2 linked regions of the Algoriphagus machipongonensis genome follow. The protein of the gene in region 2 interacts with the protein of the main gene of each other region in a pairwise test. Links are inferred from orthologs where the notes say so. Each region holds a gene or a part of one and is shown on either strand. Other genes may lie near its edges. The genes, in order: sucD and sucC.

Region 1 (7,889 bases), 1.8 Mb from region 2 along the record:
GCGAGACGGGTCTTTTCACCACCAGAAAGGACTTTTACTTTTTTGTTAATATCATCCCCTTTAAACATAAAGGCACCCAAAATATCCTTAACTTTCGTACGAACTTCCCCAACAGCGATATGATCGATCGTTTCGAAAATTGTCAGGCTTTCATCGAGAAGAGAAGCTTGGTTTTGAGCGAAATAGCCAATCATGGCGTTGTGTCCCAATTCACATTTGCCTTCATAATCGATTTCTCCCATGATTGCTTTGATCATGGTAGATTTACCTTCCCCGTTTTTACCTACAAAGGATACTTTCTGCCCTTGTTCTATGGTCATGGAGGCATTTTTGAAAACCACATGATCTCCATAGGATTTACTCATTTCATCCACGATCACGGGATATTTCCCTGATCTCGGGGAAGGAGGGAAGCGCAATTTTAAAGTGGAGGTATCCACTTCGTCCACTTCGATGATCTCCATTTTCTCCAGCATTTTCACGCGGGATTGAACCTGAAGTGTTTTGGAATAGGTGCCTTTGAAACGGTCGATAAAAGCTTGGATATCTGCTATCGTTGCCTGTTGCTCTTCGTATTGTTTTTGTTGCTGCTCCCGGCGCTCTTTTCTTAGCTCCAGGTAGTGGCTGTATTTCGCTTTGTAGTCATAAATACGACCCATGGTTACCTCGATGGTTCTAGAGGTAATATTGTCTACAAAAGCTCTATCGTGGGAAATTACTACTACAGCTTTGGCTTTATTTAACAAGAAGTCTTCCAGCCACTGAATGGACTCAATATCCAAGTGGTTGGTAGGCTCATCCAAAAGGATCAAATCAGGCTTTTGCAATAGTATTTTGGCGAGCTCAATTCGCATTCTCCAGCCACCTGAAAACTCAGATGTGGAGCGAGTTAAATCTGTTCGTTCAAAACCCAGTCCCAGCAAAACTTTCTCAACTTCCGCTTCATAATTTACCTCTTCGATCGCATAAAACTTTTCGCTCAGTTCAGAAACTTGTTCGATTAGTTTGTAGTAAGCGTCAGATTCATAGTCTGTTCGAACGGTCAGTTCCTCATTGATGCGATCAATCTCCGTCTTCATGTTCAGGTAGCTTGCAAAAGCTTTGGAAGTCTCTTCCATGACGCTACAATCATCCGAAATCAATAAATGCTGCGGTAAGTAAGCCACCACAAAATCCTTTGGCGCAGAGACCGAGCCTGAACTTGGTTTTGTTTCACCAGCAATGATTTTAAGTAAGGTAGATTTTCCTGCTCCGTTTTTTCCCATCAAGGCGATTTTATCTGTTTCATTGATGGCAAAGGAAATATTACTAAAGAGTGTAGAGCCGCTATGGACAACTGCTACATTATCTACTGAAATCATATTTATCTGAATTGAAGCGGCAAAGGTAAGGAATTGAAGATTGAAATAACTTATTCGCCGTGGCGAATTGGAAGGTTTGAAAATTGAAAAATTGAGTTTATTAAGTTTATTTTAAACTAAATTGTTAAATATTTCTAATAGTTCTAGTTTTGGATTAAAAAAACAGGTCTTATGAAGATTTTCTTTTTACTTATTCTACTAAACCTTTTTTATGCTGAAGACCCTATTCAAGGAAAGTGGAAATTGCAATCTTATGAAGCTTTTTTGAATATTATGAAATCGGAAAGTTTTCAAAGTGAAACCCAATCCCGTCAAAATGAAGTTTCTAAGGACTTTCAATTTGCAATAGATAATACCTTTTATGAGTTCAATGAGGATTCTGTATATTTCACTGATGCAGGAGCTGGGATAGTTAAGGAAAAGAGAGGACGTTGGATAATTAAAAATGACACACTAACGATGCTAGAAACAGGAAAAGTAAAAGCAAATAGGTTTTTGATTGAGAAGTTAGGGAGTAAGGAGCTAAGGATGAGGCTTTTATTTCTGGAAGGGTTTATTGCGAAAAGTGAATTAGTATTTGTCAAAATGGACTGATAAACTGCTAATAAATATCTTTAATCTATGTCTTGATACTTGGGTCTAACATCTTGTTTCCAAAAAACAAAAAACCGCTCCGAACTTAATCGAAGCGGTTTTCAAAATCTTATATCTTATATCACTTAAGCATCCACACCCAAGGCTTTTGCCATGGTAGCACCGATCTCCGCTGGAGAATCAGCTACGTGAATACCATTTTCTCTCATAATTCTCATTTTAGCTTCTGCAGTATCGTCAGCTCCACCGATGATGGCACCTGCGTGACCCATTCTTCTTCCTGGAGGTGCTGTCTGTCCAGCGATGAACCCTACTACTGGTTTCTTGTTTCCAGTTTCACGGATCCATTTCGCAGCTTCAGCTTCATAGTTACCACCGATTTCACCGATCATAACGATAGCATCAGTCTCAGGATCTTCCATTAGCAACTGAACAGCCTGCTTGGTAGAAGTTCCGATGATAGGGTCACCACCGATTCCGATTGCGGTAGAAACGCCTAAGCCAGCCTTTGCCACTTGGTCAGCAGCTTCGTAAGTCAAAGTTCCAGACTTAGAAACGATTCCGATTCTACCTTGCTTGAATACAAATCCTGGCATGATACCTACTTTCGCTTCTCCAGGAGTGATCACACCTGGGCAGTTTGGACCGATCAAGGTTGCACCTCTCTCGATGATATATGGTTTTGCCTTCATCATATCCGCTACAGGAATACCTTCCGTAATAGCGATGATTACTTTGATTCCAGCTTCTGCAGCTTCCATAATCGCATCCGCTGCAAATGCAGGTGGTACAAAAATAATGGAAGTATCAGCGCCAGTCGTTTGAACGGCTTCTTCTACAGAGTTGAACACTGGTTTTTCCAAATGGGTTGAACCTCCTTTTCCTGGAGTAACACCACCGACTACGTTTGTTCCGTACTCGATCATTTGCTGTGCATGAAAAGAACCCTCAGACCCGGTGAATCCTTGAACGATCACCTTGGAATTTTTATTTACTAATACACTCATGATGCGATTTCTAAAGTTTGGCACAAAATTAAAAGAATCAGGTCGCTGTCAAAAGAAATAGATAACAATCTCTCATGAATTTACTGACGAAATACTTTTTATATCTTAGAGCCAAAGTAAGTCTTAATAATGAGAATAGTTGCCACAATCTTTTTTTGTTTCGGATTGGCTATTTCTGGGTATACACAGAATTTTAAATATGACCCCCAACCAAAAGGGGTGGAGTTGCCCGTTCAGAATGTCATTCAAATCGAACAAGATACCTTGGGAAGAATGTGGTTTTCCACTTCATTAGGTATTTTCTATTCCGATGGAATTGAAACTTATCCGTTACCGGATACCATCCAAGAGGAGTTTAATAATCAAATCGCTATTCATAGAGGCGGAGATGGCCACATGTGGATTTATAATGCCTCAGGTCAACCCAAACTAGCAAAAGGCGGATATGGCAATTGGGAGTTCATTGATTTGGGTACCAATATCAGTGATAAATTGAGTAATAAAATTACTTTTCAAACCATTGGGAAAGGGAATAATAAAAAGTATTTTCTTGATACTGGCTATCAATTGATTTTCTGGGAAGAAAATGGACCAATCGGTCAATTGGATAGGGACATGGAAGTCTTCGGAATGATGACATCTGCCAATTCTTATGATGGTGTTGATTACTTAGAGTTTACGAAAGGTGTCTTTCTATTAAATGATGGAAGAATGGAAAAAGCCCAATTAAGTGGTATTCCTTTGCCTACTCCACCATTAATGATGAAAAAAAATGAGGCAGATGGGAATTATTATTTTTTGGGTAAAGATTATTTGGCTAAAGGGAAAGAGCCTTTAGTTCCAACAGAGTTTGTCGCTAAAGACTTTTCGAAAGATCAATTTTTTGTTCAAGATTCCTATGATCTGTTCTTTCATCAAAAATCAGTGTTTTATCACTTTAATTCTCAGCTTTTTAAAGCGAGTGAAAAATTCAGCTTCCCCCTAATGATTGATTTAGAAGATGAGCTGAGAGCCTATTCTATAAATAGCGCTTTGATGGATCGAGAAGGAATCCTATGGGTGGGAACAAGCAGGGGGCTTGTGAATTTCAACAGTTTGGTGTTCCAGAATTATGGCCTTGGTCAAACTTCCTTGATGTCAGAAGAAATAACCGCGATTGGTAATATTGGAAATGGAGAGTACCTATTTGGTTTTAATAATGGGGTTCAAAAATATTCTAGGTTATCAGTGGAAACTATTTTCCGAGATTCAAACCCTGAAGGAAATCCCACAGATAGAATCGTGAATTTTTCTAACGATGGAAAAGGGAATGTTTGGTTTTCTAGTAATTGGGCAGGTGTTGGCAGGTATGCTATAGGAACAGGAAAAGTTGAATTTTTTGAGCCAATTAATGAAGATAATATCTCCTCTGTGGTGGCAGAAAATGATACCTTGATTATCACTGGACCACAACATGTTTACATTTACCCTTTGAATGAACCAAGTTCGAAGATTTATTCGAATGACCTTAGATCAGAAGTTTTAGAGCTTCTGGGGCATGACTATTTTTATTTGAGGAAAACGGGGAAACTATCCGATGGAAGATATATGGTAATGAAAGCCAGTCGATTGGCTTCTGAAAAACCCGTTCATTTTAATGAAAAACTAATGATCGCGGATGGCTTTGATTTTTTAGAAGTGAGTCCTGATAGTATTCTTCTTGGGTCTCAAAAAGGGCTATATGTATTAACTGACCAAAAAGTAAAGCCTTTCGAATTAAATGGGAAAACGATCACAAGGCCCGTGTTTGGACTACTGAAAGACAGTAAAAAAAGGCTCTGGGTGGGTTCTGATGACGGAGTTTTTCTCATTGATGATAATGAAATTCTTCATTTCAATGAAAGAAACGGTTTGGTGGGAAATGAAACCAACAGGGGAGCATTGCTGGAAACAGGTTCAGGTAGAATAATGATTGGGACATTAAAGGGGTTTTCTTTGTTCTTTTCGGAAGAAGACTTTCCGGATCAAGGATCTCCTAATGTTTATTATCAACATTTGATTTCAGACAATGAGGTCATTTTGGAAGAGAAGGAATTCCCATCCACTCAAAATACCTTAGAGGTAAAATACAATGCCATTGGTTTTAACCAAGCCAGAGAGCTTTGGGTACATTACAAATTAAGCTCTGAGGACAATTGGAAGGTCATTAAAGACCCGAAAACCACCACTATATTTCTACCTAATTTGCCCTATGGCGATTATCAAATTGAGTTAATGGCTTCGTATGAAGGAGAACAGTCATCCGAAATCGTCAAATCCCAAAAGTTTTCCATTTCAAAACCGATTTACCTGAAGTTATGGTTTATCATATTATGTGTGATTTTACTAATTGCCTTGGGGATTCTGATCAATACTTTTTACAATCAGTTTAAAACTGTGGGGGTACTTCAAACCGCCTTTGCGAAAGAAAGTAAAGAAAAAGAGATCGCTGAAGTGCAGTTTAAAAATGTTTGGAGTAGTTCTAAAGATGGCTTGATTCTGACATTGGATGGAGAGAAGATTGTTACTGCAAATCCAAGTTTTGCCAACTTGGTAAAAAAGGATATCTCTGAACTTGAAAAATCCAATGTTGTAGATCTCTTCAGTGACAGAAGCTATTTTGATAAATATGTAAATTCCTTTGCGAGGAAAGTTATCAAAAAAAGTAGTGCCGGTTTAACTTTTGAAAATTCTGTGCCTTGGAAAACAGGTTCTGTGGAAATGGAAGTGTATTCAGTTTTGATCCAGGAAGATTTTCAGGGAAGAAACCTGATTTTAAGTGTGTTTAGAGATATCTCTTCCAAAAAAGCGATAGAACAAAAAATGCGGGATGCTAAGGAAAAAGCGGAGCAGGCAAATAGGTATAAGACGAGTATGTTGTCAAATATTAGCCATGAGATTAGAACTCCATTGAACGGCATTTTGGGAGGAACAGAACATATTATGATGATGAATCAGGACAATCCCATCCTGCTTTCTCAGCTGGATATTATCCAACAAAGTGGCGAAAGGTTGTTGAGTACCATCAATTCAATTTTGGACATGGCTAAAATTGAAGCTAATAAAATGCAAGTGGTTTATTCCGAGGCTGATATTAATGAGTTTTTAAAATCAGTCATTGCTCCACTCAAGAATCTGGCCTTGAAAAAGGGATTAAAACTACATACAGAATTTCTACAGGAATCATTTAAAGGGAATATCGATAAGAGATTCCTAGAAATGATCATTAATAACCTCGTCAGTAATGCCATCAAATACACTGATCAGGGAGGAATAAATGTGGCTGTAGATAAGAAAAAGAACAATTTGTTGATTTCTGTGGAAGACTCAGGAGTAGGGATGTCTGAGGAATTTTTAAATAAAGCTTTTCAGCCATTTGAGCAGGAAAGTACTGGAAATGACAGGCTTTATGAGGGAACAGGGCTTGGTCTTAATATTACTAAAAGCTTGATGGCATTACTTAATGGTGAGATCCATATCCAAAGCGTAAAGAATTCAGGTACTTTAGTTACCTTAGAAATACCCTTGACATAATATTTAATTTGTATTTTCAAACACTAAAAAAGTTTTTAACCCTTTCATTCACGAATGTTCAGTCTTAAAATACTCATCGTAGAAGATGATTCTGTTTCTGCTCTTTTGCTTCAAAGGGCTTTAGAAAAAAACAACCATGAGATCATTGGAATCGCTGATTCCGGAGAGAAAGCATTAGATATTTTAGAGGAGAATGTTGCTGACATTGTGATGATGGATATCAACCTTGCTGGAGAATTAGATGGGATCAAAACCACCGAAATAGTCAATGAAAAATATGACATTCCCGTGGTATATCTCAGTGCGAGCTCCGATGCAGATACACTCAATAAAGTCGTAGGAACCAATCCTAGTGCCTACGTGATCAAACCGTTCAATATTCGTGAATTGAATATGGTGATTGAGCTTGCGATTTTTAAGGATCGGAAGGAAAAGGAGCTTCAGAAGCTGAACAATGAGCTAGAAGAAAAGGTAAAGCAAAGAACAGCTGATTTACATGAAGCTAACAAGGAGTTGACCAAAGCATTAGAAAAGGAAAGAGAGATCAACGAACTGAAGTCAAGGATTGTGTTAAATGTGTCTCACGGATTTAAAACACCATTGACATCAATTTTGAGTTCCGCACAATTGTTACAGATTTATGCTGAAAGGGATCATCCTTTTAAAGTCAAAATTTCCAAGCATGCTTCCAAAATTGAAAACTCTGTCCGGGCATTAAATAATTTGTTGACAAGTGTATTGTTCTTTGGAAAAGCGGATGCTGATAAAGTAGAATACAAACCCAAGAAAATGTTTGTTGGGGCTTTTGTAAAAGAGGTCTTGGATACGGTAAGAGCAGGAATTGAAAACAAGGTGACGATTAAAGTTAGTCTTGGAAGTCTTCCCAAAACGGTAGTGTCTGATAGTGAGCTCCTTTACCAAGTGTTTGAGAATCTACTTTCCAATTCCGTCAAATACTCAAAAGACGGGCAAGTAGTCAACTTTACTTTGGATTATGTAGATGGGAAATTAGTAGGCTCGTTTACCGACTATGGAATTGGAATCCCAAAGAAGGAGCAAAGTCAGCTTTTCGATCGTTTTTTCAGAGCTCACAACGTAGGAATTAGAGAAGGATCAGGGCTTGGGTTGTCAATTGTCAAAAAATGTGTGGAGGTCTTAGGAGGGGAGATTACATTTGAAAGCGAAGAAAATAAGGGAACCACATTTTATGTGTCCATACCAGTAAAATAGTATGTTATTACAAACGAAAGGATTGGCCTTTACTCATCCAGGGCAAAAGACAATCCATTTTGAGGATATTGAAATTTCTGAAGGAGAAAGCTTACTTGTTTTAGGTAAATCCGGAAGTGGCAAAACGACCTTACTTAATTTACTT
Region 2 (8,002 bases):
TTATTCGCATTGATCTGAATAGGTCCGGCATCGACCACATTTTCTTTGGTAGTAAAACTTAGATTGTTGCTGAATAACATAAAGATGCCAGCGAGAATAAGGACAAAGCCAAATATTTTCATTGCGTGTTTTTTAACTTAAGTCTTCAAGAATATTGCCAATTGCCAGAATAAAGAATTAGAATGGAAATAAAATGGGAATGCCAATAGTTCCTATGATCCAAAATAGGATGTTTAGAGGTGTGCCGACTAATAAATAATCTTTAAAATTATAATTCCCGGGAGAATAGATCATCGTGTTGGTTTGATATCCCATAGGGGTCATGAAGCTTAAGCTAGCTGCAAAGGTTACCGCCATCAATAAGGGTCTGGAGTCAACACCTAAGCTATTGGCTATACTGATCGCAATAGGAGCCAGGAGAGCGGCTGTCGCATTGTTTGACATGACATTAGTCAATAAAAATGTCAGTCCAAAAATACCTCCTAAAACAATCCGTGGACCATATTCTCCTAATCCATTCACGATTGACTCCCCGAGCAATGCAGATCCCCCAGTTTTCTCTAAAGCAGCTCCCATAGATAAAATTCCTACCAACATTAATATCACTTTCCAGTCAATTGCTTTGTAGGCCTGCTCTGTTGTGATTACTCGAGTAATGACCATGGCAACAGCACCTGCCATCGCACTTACTACGATTGGTAAGATGTTCAAAATTGCTAAGGCCAAAACAGCCGTCATAATGATCAGGGTAAGAATCGTTTTCGTTTTATTGAGATTCCTAGTTCTAGATTCTGAGACTAAAAGCAGTCCTTCAGTTTCATAGATAGACTGAATACTTTCTTCAGTTGCTCTAAGAAGGAGTATATCTCCAGGAGCTAATCGGGTTCTGGTAAGAAGCGTATCAAGCATTCCTTTTCTATGTCTGATTCCGATGATCAAAACCTGATTAAAAAGCTCTTTAAAGTTTAATTCCTTGATGCTTTTCTTGATCAAAAATGAACTAGGGGTAATTACTGCTTCATATAGGCGCTCTTCTTCTCCAGTTACAAGTTCTTCTTCCCATACCAACTCTGCTTTTAATTTGATTCCTGGATATGCTTTTAGTTTTTCTAGCGTCTCTTTATCTGAGCTAAATCGGATGAGATCACCTTTCAGGATTGCTGTATTTGGGTAAACTCTGATTTTTTGTCCATCTTCTCTTATGATTTGTAAAGGTTGAATGGGGAGTTTGTTAAATAATTTCTGCTTTGAAACTTGTTCTTGCAACTGAGTGAAATCTTCGGTGATTATTAATTCTGATAGATAATTCCCTAGTTCCATAGAATCTCCAAACAGCTCCTTACTTTTTCTACTGGGTAATAAAAACCTTCCTACAAAAGCCATGTAAAGGATGCCGAATAATAGAAAGACAAGACCCATAATACTCATCTCAAAAATCCCAAATGCAGGTAAGCCAGCATTCTCTGCAATTCCACTAACAAGTATATTGGTACTTGTGCCAAGTAATGTGCATACTCCACCCATCAATGCACCAAATGAAAGAGGCATCAAAAGTTTGGAAGGAGGGATTTGGTTGTTTTTTGAAAGTTGAATCACCGCAGGCATCAAAAGGGCCACTACAGCAGTATCACTGATAAAAGCTGACAACACCCCGGCGGAAACCATTAAGGTAAGCATGAGTCTAAGCTCACTCTTTTTTGCTTGTTTACTTAACCGGTAGCTAAAGGAATCCAGAACTCCAGTACTGAAAATTGCTGCTGATAAAACAAACATCGAGGCGACGGTCAAAGTTGCTGAATTGGAGAAACCAGCTAAACCTTCTTTGATATCCAAAATGCCAGTAATTAAAAATAAGATCATTACTCCGATGGAAACAGTATCAATGGATAGCTTTTCAGTTAAGAAAAGAACCATTGCCAAACCTATGATGGAGAGCGTTAAGGCGATATCAAAATCCATAAATTACATATTGAGATAATTTCCTTTTTTGAGTCTAGATTTTATTCGGAAGAAATTGATAAAACCCAAAATGAAAATTGAAAAACTCAATCCGAGTGCCAGATAACCTAATTCACGGACATGGTCAAGTTTTTCGACTTCAAATAATGCGATACCACTGACCAAAAAATATAAAGAAGTCCTTATAAAGGCCAGTAAGGTCCTCTGATTTGCTAAAGTAGTACGTTGTCTGGCTAAAAAATCTCTAATTAACAGTTCACTTTCCATGTCATTTTCCATATTTGTATTTCAATGTTTTAAATTTAATAAGTTATAAACTGATATATTATGAAGAGAATCTCTACACTTTTCCTTTTTGTATTTCTAACAGGGCATTTATTTGCTCAATCAGAACCTGAAACCACCCCTGTAGATACCAGCTATTGGCTCAAGGAAATTAGTGGTGGGTTAAATTTAAATCAAGCGTCTTTTTCCGGCAACTGGCAAGGCGGTGGTGTCAATTCAATTGCTGTGGGAACTTACCTTTATGGAAGAGCTAATTATGCTAAAGATAAGTGGTCTTGGGATAATACGATGGACTTAACGTACGGGGTAGTTAAAAATAAAGATGAAGAAGGAAGAAAGTCAAACGACAGGATTTATTTGGATTCTAAAGTGGGTTACGAAATTAATGATAAGTGGGATTATTTCTTTGCTGTAAACTTCTTGTCGCAATTTGCTCCGGGTTATGAGTTTGAAGATGATGACAAAACCCTAATTTCAAAATTTTTCAATCCAGCCTATTTAACTACCTCACTGGGAGTGGAGTATAAGCCAAATGATGAATTTAGTCTGAGAATGGCACCTTTTGCTCCTAGATGGACATTTGTGACTGATACCACTTTACATAATAATGTCCCTACTAATTACGGGGTTGAAATCGGGAAGAAAGTTCGAACTGAATGGCTAGCCTTTAGCTTATTGGCAGATTGGAACAAGAAGTTAAGTGAGAATCTTACTCTAAAAATGAGATATCAGATGTATGCCAATTATGAGACATTAGCTTTTGATACGATTGATCATCGGTTAGACTTGGGTTTAGAAGCTAAAGTGTCGAATTTAATTAATGTGAGTTTAACCAGTATGAGCATCTACGATTTGGATCAGGACGATAAAATCCAATTTAGCCAAGGGCTTGCTTTAGGCATCTCATTTAAGCGCGGAAATTTCCCCGAAGAATAAAATAAGGAGAATAATTAAATACAAATTTATATTTGGAATTTTGATTTAATTATAATTGTATTATTTTTGAATTCATTGTGGTAGTTAAATAATAGTTGGTTTAGTTTTCAAATAAAGGGCAGGAGATTTTCTCCTGCTTTTTTATTGCCCTAAGGCCTATTTTGGCCATTTTTTTAAATCTCCAGTTAAATCCCCGAATAATCCAATTTTCTATTCTTTAACCGTTAGATATACTAAGAGTTGAAGCTATATTTTGGGTACTTCATCAATTCTATTTTAGTATAAACGAAAAAAGCCCAGACTTTCGTCTGAGCTTTATGTACACGCGGAAGGATTCGAACCCTCAACCCTCGGAGCCGAAATCCGATATTCTATCCAGTTGAACTACGCGTGCCTGAAAATTTCAGTTTTTTTTATCCTTGAAGAACCGCCTGAACTTTGTCAGCAGCTTCTTTCAACGTGATCGCAGAAGCAACTTTCAATCCTGATTCATCAATGATTTTTGCACCTTCAACTGCATTAGTTCCTTGTAGTCTTACGATAATAGGAACACGGATATCACCAATAGATTTGTAAGCTTCAACCACACCATTTGCAATACGGTCACATCTTACGATACCACCAAATACATTGATAAGGATCGCTTTAACATTAGGGTCCTGAAGAATAATTCGGAATCCAGCCTCTACGGTAGTAGCGTTTGCGCCTCCTCCTACATCTAGGAAGTTAGCAGGCTCGCCACCAGAAAGCTTGATCATATCCATGGTTGCCATTGCAAGGCCGGCACCATTTACCATACAACCTACGTTTCCGTCAAGTTTTACGTAATTCAATCCTGATTTTCCTGCTTCTACTTCCAAAGGATCTTCCTCAGACAAATCTCTAAGATCTGCAAGGTCCTTATGTCTGTAAAGTGCGTTGTCATCCAAATTTACTTTGGCATCAACTGCAAGAATTTTATCGTCAGAAGTTTTTAATACTGGGTTGATCTCAAATTGAGAAGAGTCAGTTCCTTCGTATGCTTTGTAAAGAGCGGCAATAAACTTCACCATTTCTTTAAATGCAGTACCGGTCAAACCTAGTTTGAAAGCAACTTTTCTAATTTGGAAACCTTGAAGTCCGACTTTAGGGTCGATCCACTCCTTAATGATTTTTTCTGGAGAGTTTTCTGCCACATCCTCAATGTCCATTCCACCTTCAGTAGAAGCCATGATTACATTACATCCTTGTGCTCGGTCAAGCAAAATAGATAAATAGTATTCCTTTGGCTCAGAGTCACCTGGATAATAGACGTCCTCTGCTACTAAGATTTTATTGACAACTTTGCCTTCCGGTCCAGTCTGATGCGTCACCAAAGTCCCGCCCAGAATTGCTTTAGCTTTGTCAGCTACATCTTCTAGTTTTTTTGCAAGAACCACACCATTGGATCCAGTTTGTTGGATTTTACCTTTACCTCGGCCTCCGGCATGAATTTGAGCTTTGATCACGTACCAGGAAGTTCCGGTTTCAGCGTTGAGTTTAACAGCTGCTTCATGAGCTGCTTCTGGATTGTCGGCTACAATACCGTTCTGAATGCGAACTCCATATCCTTTTAATACTTCTTTAGCCTGATATTCGTGAATATTCATCCTATGAAAATTTTTGCTCGAAGTTAAGCTCAAAGTGTCGATAAATCAAACGTTGAATTGTCCTTTCTTACCGAAATTTCCTGTTTATTGCCTATTCAATTGTTCAATAGGATTAGATTTATTCTAATTTTATACCTCTTAAAAAACTTACCATGCTGAAAGCCAGTGGCATCCATAAGCACTACGGAAATTTACATGTTTTAAAAGGAGTGGATCTTGAAATTTCTTCTTCGGAGATAGTTTCTATCGTTGGTTCCTCCGGCGCAGGAAAAAGTACCTTACTCCATATTTTGGGAACCCTGGATAAACCCGAAATGGGGAACCTTGAAATGAATGGAAAAGACCTACTGAAATTGACCGGAGAAGAATTGGCTAGTTTTAGAAACGAACAGATTGGTTTGATTTTTCAATTTCACAACCTTCTTCCTGAGTTTACTGCTTTGGAGAATATTAAGATTCCTGGTTTGATCAAAGGAACTTCTGAAAACAAATTGATGAAAAGAGCAGGGGAATTAGCCGAAATCCTAGGGATTAGTCATCGATTGGATCATAAGCCGGCTACTGTTTCTGGAGGGGAGCAACAAAGAATCGCTGTCGCAAGAGCTTTGATAAATGATCCCTTGGTAGTTTTCGCTGACGAACCCAGTGGTAACCTGGATACAGAAAATGCCCAATCCCTTCATTCCTTGTTTTTTACTTTAAGAGAAGAGTTAAAGCAGGCATTTGTCATTGTAACCCATAACAATGAACTCGCTGAAATGGCTGATAGGAAAGTGACTATGAAAGATGGTTTGATCCTTGAAGATTAAGCATTTAAGCTTCGTAGCATTTTATTGATATGCTTTTTGGCTTCAAACATATCAGAGAAGGATTCGATGATCATATGGTTTTCGTCTAATAAATAGGTGATCCTTTTGGGCATTTTGATCAAGGGAATTAAAGCATCATATGCCTTACATACTTTTCCTGAAGGATCCGAAAGTAGGTCGAATGGAAGTCTATGAGCCTTTTTAAACCTTTCATGAGTAGGTATATCATCTTTGCTGATTCCTAAAATGGGGATGTTAAGATCTCGAAATGCCTCAAATTGGTCCCTAAACTCACAAGCTTCTTTTGTACATCCAGGTGTGAAGTCCTTAGGATAAAAATAGAGGACCAAGGCTTGATCTTTAAAATCCTTCGATAAGTTGACTTTTTTGTCACCTGTTGATGCAAGGGTGAAATTTGGTGCTTGAGTTCCTTTTTTTAATCCCATAATGTTGGGTAAACTGTCTAGGGAAAATAAAAGTTTTAGAAATTTCATAAACTCTCAAACTTCCATGAACTATCTGGGTACTTTTGACATTTGATTCAGAATACCACCAAATAAGTTTCCAGTGAAAATATCTAGTGTCCAGTCTATGCTGTTAGCTGGTGTATTTTTTGCCTTGATGAATGTATCGGTTAAATACATTCCTCATATTCCCGCAATAGAAATTATTCTGTTCAGGTCATTTTTCAGTCTGATTTTTAGCTTCATGCTTTTGAGACGTCAGCGGGTGAATATTTTCGGGAATAACAGGAAGTTATTGGTTTTAAGAGGAGTGGTAGGGTCAGTAGGGCTCATCTCTTTTTTCTTTACACTGCAAAATATTCCATTGGCTAGTGCAGTGACTCTTCAATACCTTTCACCGATCTTGACGACCTTGTTGGGGATATTTATAGTGAAAGAGAAAGTGAAACCCATTCAGTTTGTCTTTTTTACCATTTCTTTTTTAGGAGTAATGATGGTTCAGGGCTTTGATACCCGAGTAAATCTGCTGTATGCCGGAATTGGTTTTATTTCAGCACTCTTTTCAGGGTTGGCCTATAATGTCATCAGGAAGCTAAAAAATACAGAACATCCATTAGTAATTATTTTTTACTTTCCGTTAGTGACTTTACCTATAGCTGGGGTAATCAGTTTCTTTACTTGGGTGCAACCAGTAGGTTGGGACTGGTTGATTCTTCTGTGGATTGGTCTATGTACCCAAACTGCTCAGTACTTTATGACAGTGGCCTACCAAAATGCGAATGTTTCTAAAATTTCTAGCCTGAGCTATTTAGGAGTATTCTATGCCTTGATTTTTGGTTTCTTCTTTTTTGGAGAAACCTACTCCTTGATGGCCTATATAGGGATGGGGATGTTACTGTTAGGTGTGATTTTAAATTACAGGGTGAAAAACGCAGCTTAACCTTTGTTTGTACGGTCAATCCTCAATCTTTACCTTTATAGTCTAGCGACTTTATATGAAAATTACCAAAGACTTATACCAAGGCTCTTTGGCCTTGTTGACTGATTTTTATCAAATCACCATGGCTTATGCCTATTGGAAATCAAATAAAGCTGAGCAAGAAGCCGTGTTCTCTTTATTTTTTCGGAAACATCCATTTCAAGGTGGATTTACCTTGGCAGCAGGACTTGATTATGTGATTGATTATTGCAAGAGCTTTAAATTTGAGGAGAAGGATATTTCCTACTTGCGTGAAATGAAAGCTAAGGATGGGGCAAAGATGTTTGACCCAAAATTCTTGGATTACTTGGCTAAAATGAAGTTTAGCTGTGATATTGATGCCATTGAAGAAGGAACTGTGGTATTCCCTAATGCACCTATGATCCGAGTAAAAGGTCCATTGATTCAATGCCAACTGCTAGAGACTCCTTTGTTAAATATTTTCAACTTTCAAACTCTGATAGCTACTAAAGCCGCAAGGATAAATTTAGCGGCTAAAGGTGAACCAGTGCTCGAATTTGGATTAAGGAGAGCGCAGGGAATAGATGGTGCTTTGGCAGCATCCAGAGCATCATACATTGGAGGCTGTTCTTCTACCTCCAATGTGATGGCAGGAAAGCTTTTTGGTATACCTGTATCAGGCACTCATGCTCATAGTTGGATTATGTCTTTCGAAACTGAATTGGAAGCCTTTGAGGCCTACGCAGAAGCTTTTCCTGATCAATGCATTTTCTTGGTTGATACTTATGATACACTCAATGGCGTCAAGAATGCCATCAAAGTGGGAAATGCACTGCGGAGCAAGGGGAAAGAAATGATGGGAATTCGAATTGATTCTGGAGATTTGGCTTATTACAGTAATCAAGCCCGGCAAATGCTTGATGAAGCAGGTTTTCCAGATGCGAAAATTGTCGCTTCAAATGATTTAGATGAGCATATTAT

The links.
Region 1: the proteins of sucC (region 2) and sucD interact in binary tests that used the Escherichia coli proteins (3 or more experiments, as listed by UniProt). The link is inferred for Algoriphagus machipongonensis from one-to-one orthologs.

What each region holds. Positions count from the first base shown.
Region 1 is NZ_CM001023.1:4,146,777-4,154,665, reverse strand. Bases 1,022-3,789 are described here. They hold sucD (succinate--CoA ligase subunit alpha), read right to left. Parts: upstream 2,963-3,789; coding sequence 2,081-2,962; downstream 1,022-2,080. Other genes in these bases: ALPR1_RS17440 (sensor histidine kinase), read left to right, coding at 3,092-3,789; ALPR1_RS17450 (hypothetical protein), read left to right, coding at 1,533-1,955; ALPR1_RS17455 (ABC-F family ATP-binding cassette domain-containing protein), read right to left, coding at 1,022-1,361. Outside these bases: more of ALPR1_RS17455, read right to left, coding at 1-1,021; more of ALPR1_RS17440, read left to right, coding at 3,790-6,514; ALPR1_RS17435 (hybrid sensor histidine kinase/response regulator), read left to right, coding at 6,569-7,744; ALPR1_RS17430 (ABC transporter ATP-binding protein), read left to right, coding at 7,746-7,889. UniProt on the Escherichia coli protein: Succinyl-CoA synthetase functions in the citric acid cycle (TCA), coupling the hydrolysis of succinyl-CoA to the synthesis of either ATP or GTP and thus represents the only step of substrate-level phosphorylation in the TCA.
Region 2 is NZ_CM001023.1:2,319,138-2,327,139, forward strand. The notes cover bases 2,702-5,582. They hold sucC (ADP-forming succinate--CoA ligase subunit beta), read right to left. Parts: upstream 4,809-5,582; coding sequence 3,594-4,808; downstream 2,702-3,593. Other genes in these bases: ALPR1_RS09760 (DUF3078 domain-containing protein), read left to right, coding at 2,702-3,180; ALPR1_RS09775 (ABC transporter ATP-binding protein), read left to right, coding at 4,961-5,582. Outside these bases: ALPR1_RS09745 (hypothetical protein), read right to left, coding at 1-122; ALPR1_RS09750 (SLC13 family permease), read right to left, coding at 178-1,959; ALPR1_RS09755 (DUF202 domain-containing protein), read right to left, coding at 1,963-2,238; more of ALPR1_RS09760, read left to right, coding at 2,287-2,701; more of ALPR1_RS09775, read left to right, coding at 5,583-5,617; ALPR1_RS09780 (peroxiredoxin), read right to left, coding at 5,614-6,063; ALPR1_RS09785 (DMT family transporter), read left to right, coding at 6,209-7,021; ALPR1_RS09790 (nicotinate phosphoribosyltransferase), read left to right, coding at 7,077-8,002. UniProt on the Escherichia coli protein: Succinyl-CoA synthetase functions in the citric acid cycle (TCA), coupling the hydrolysis of succinyl-CoA to the synthesis of either ATP or GTP and thus represents the only step of substrate-level phosphorylation in the TCA.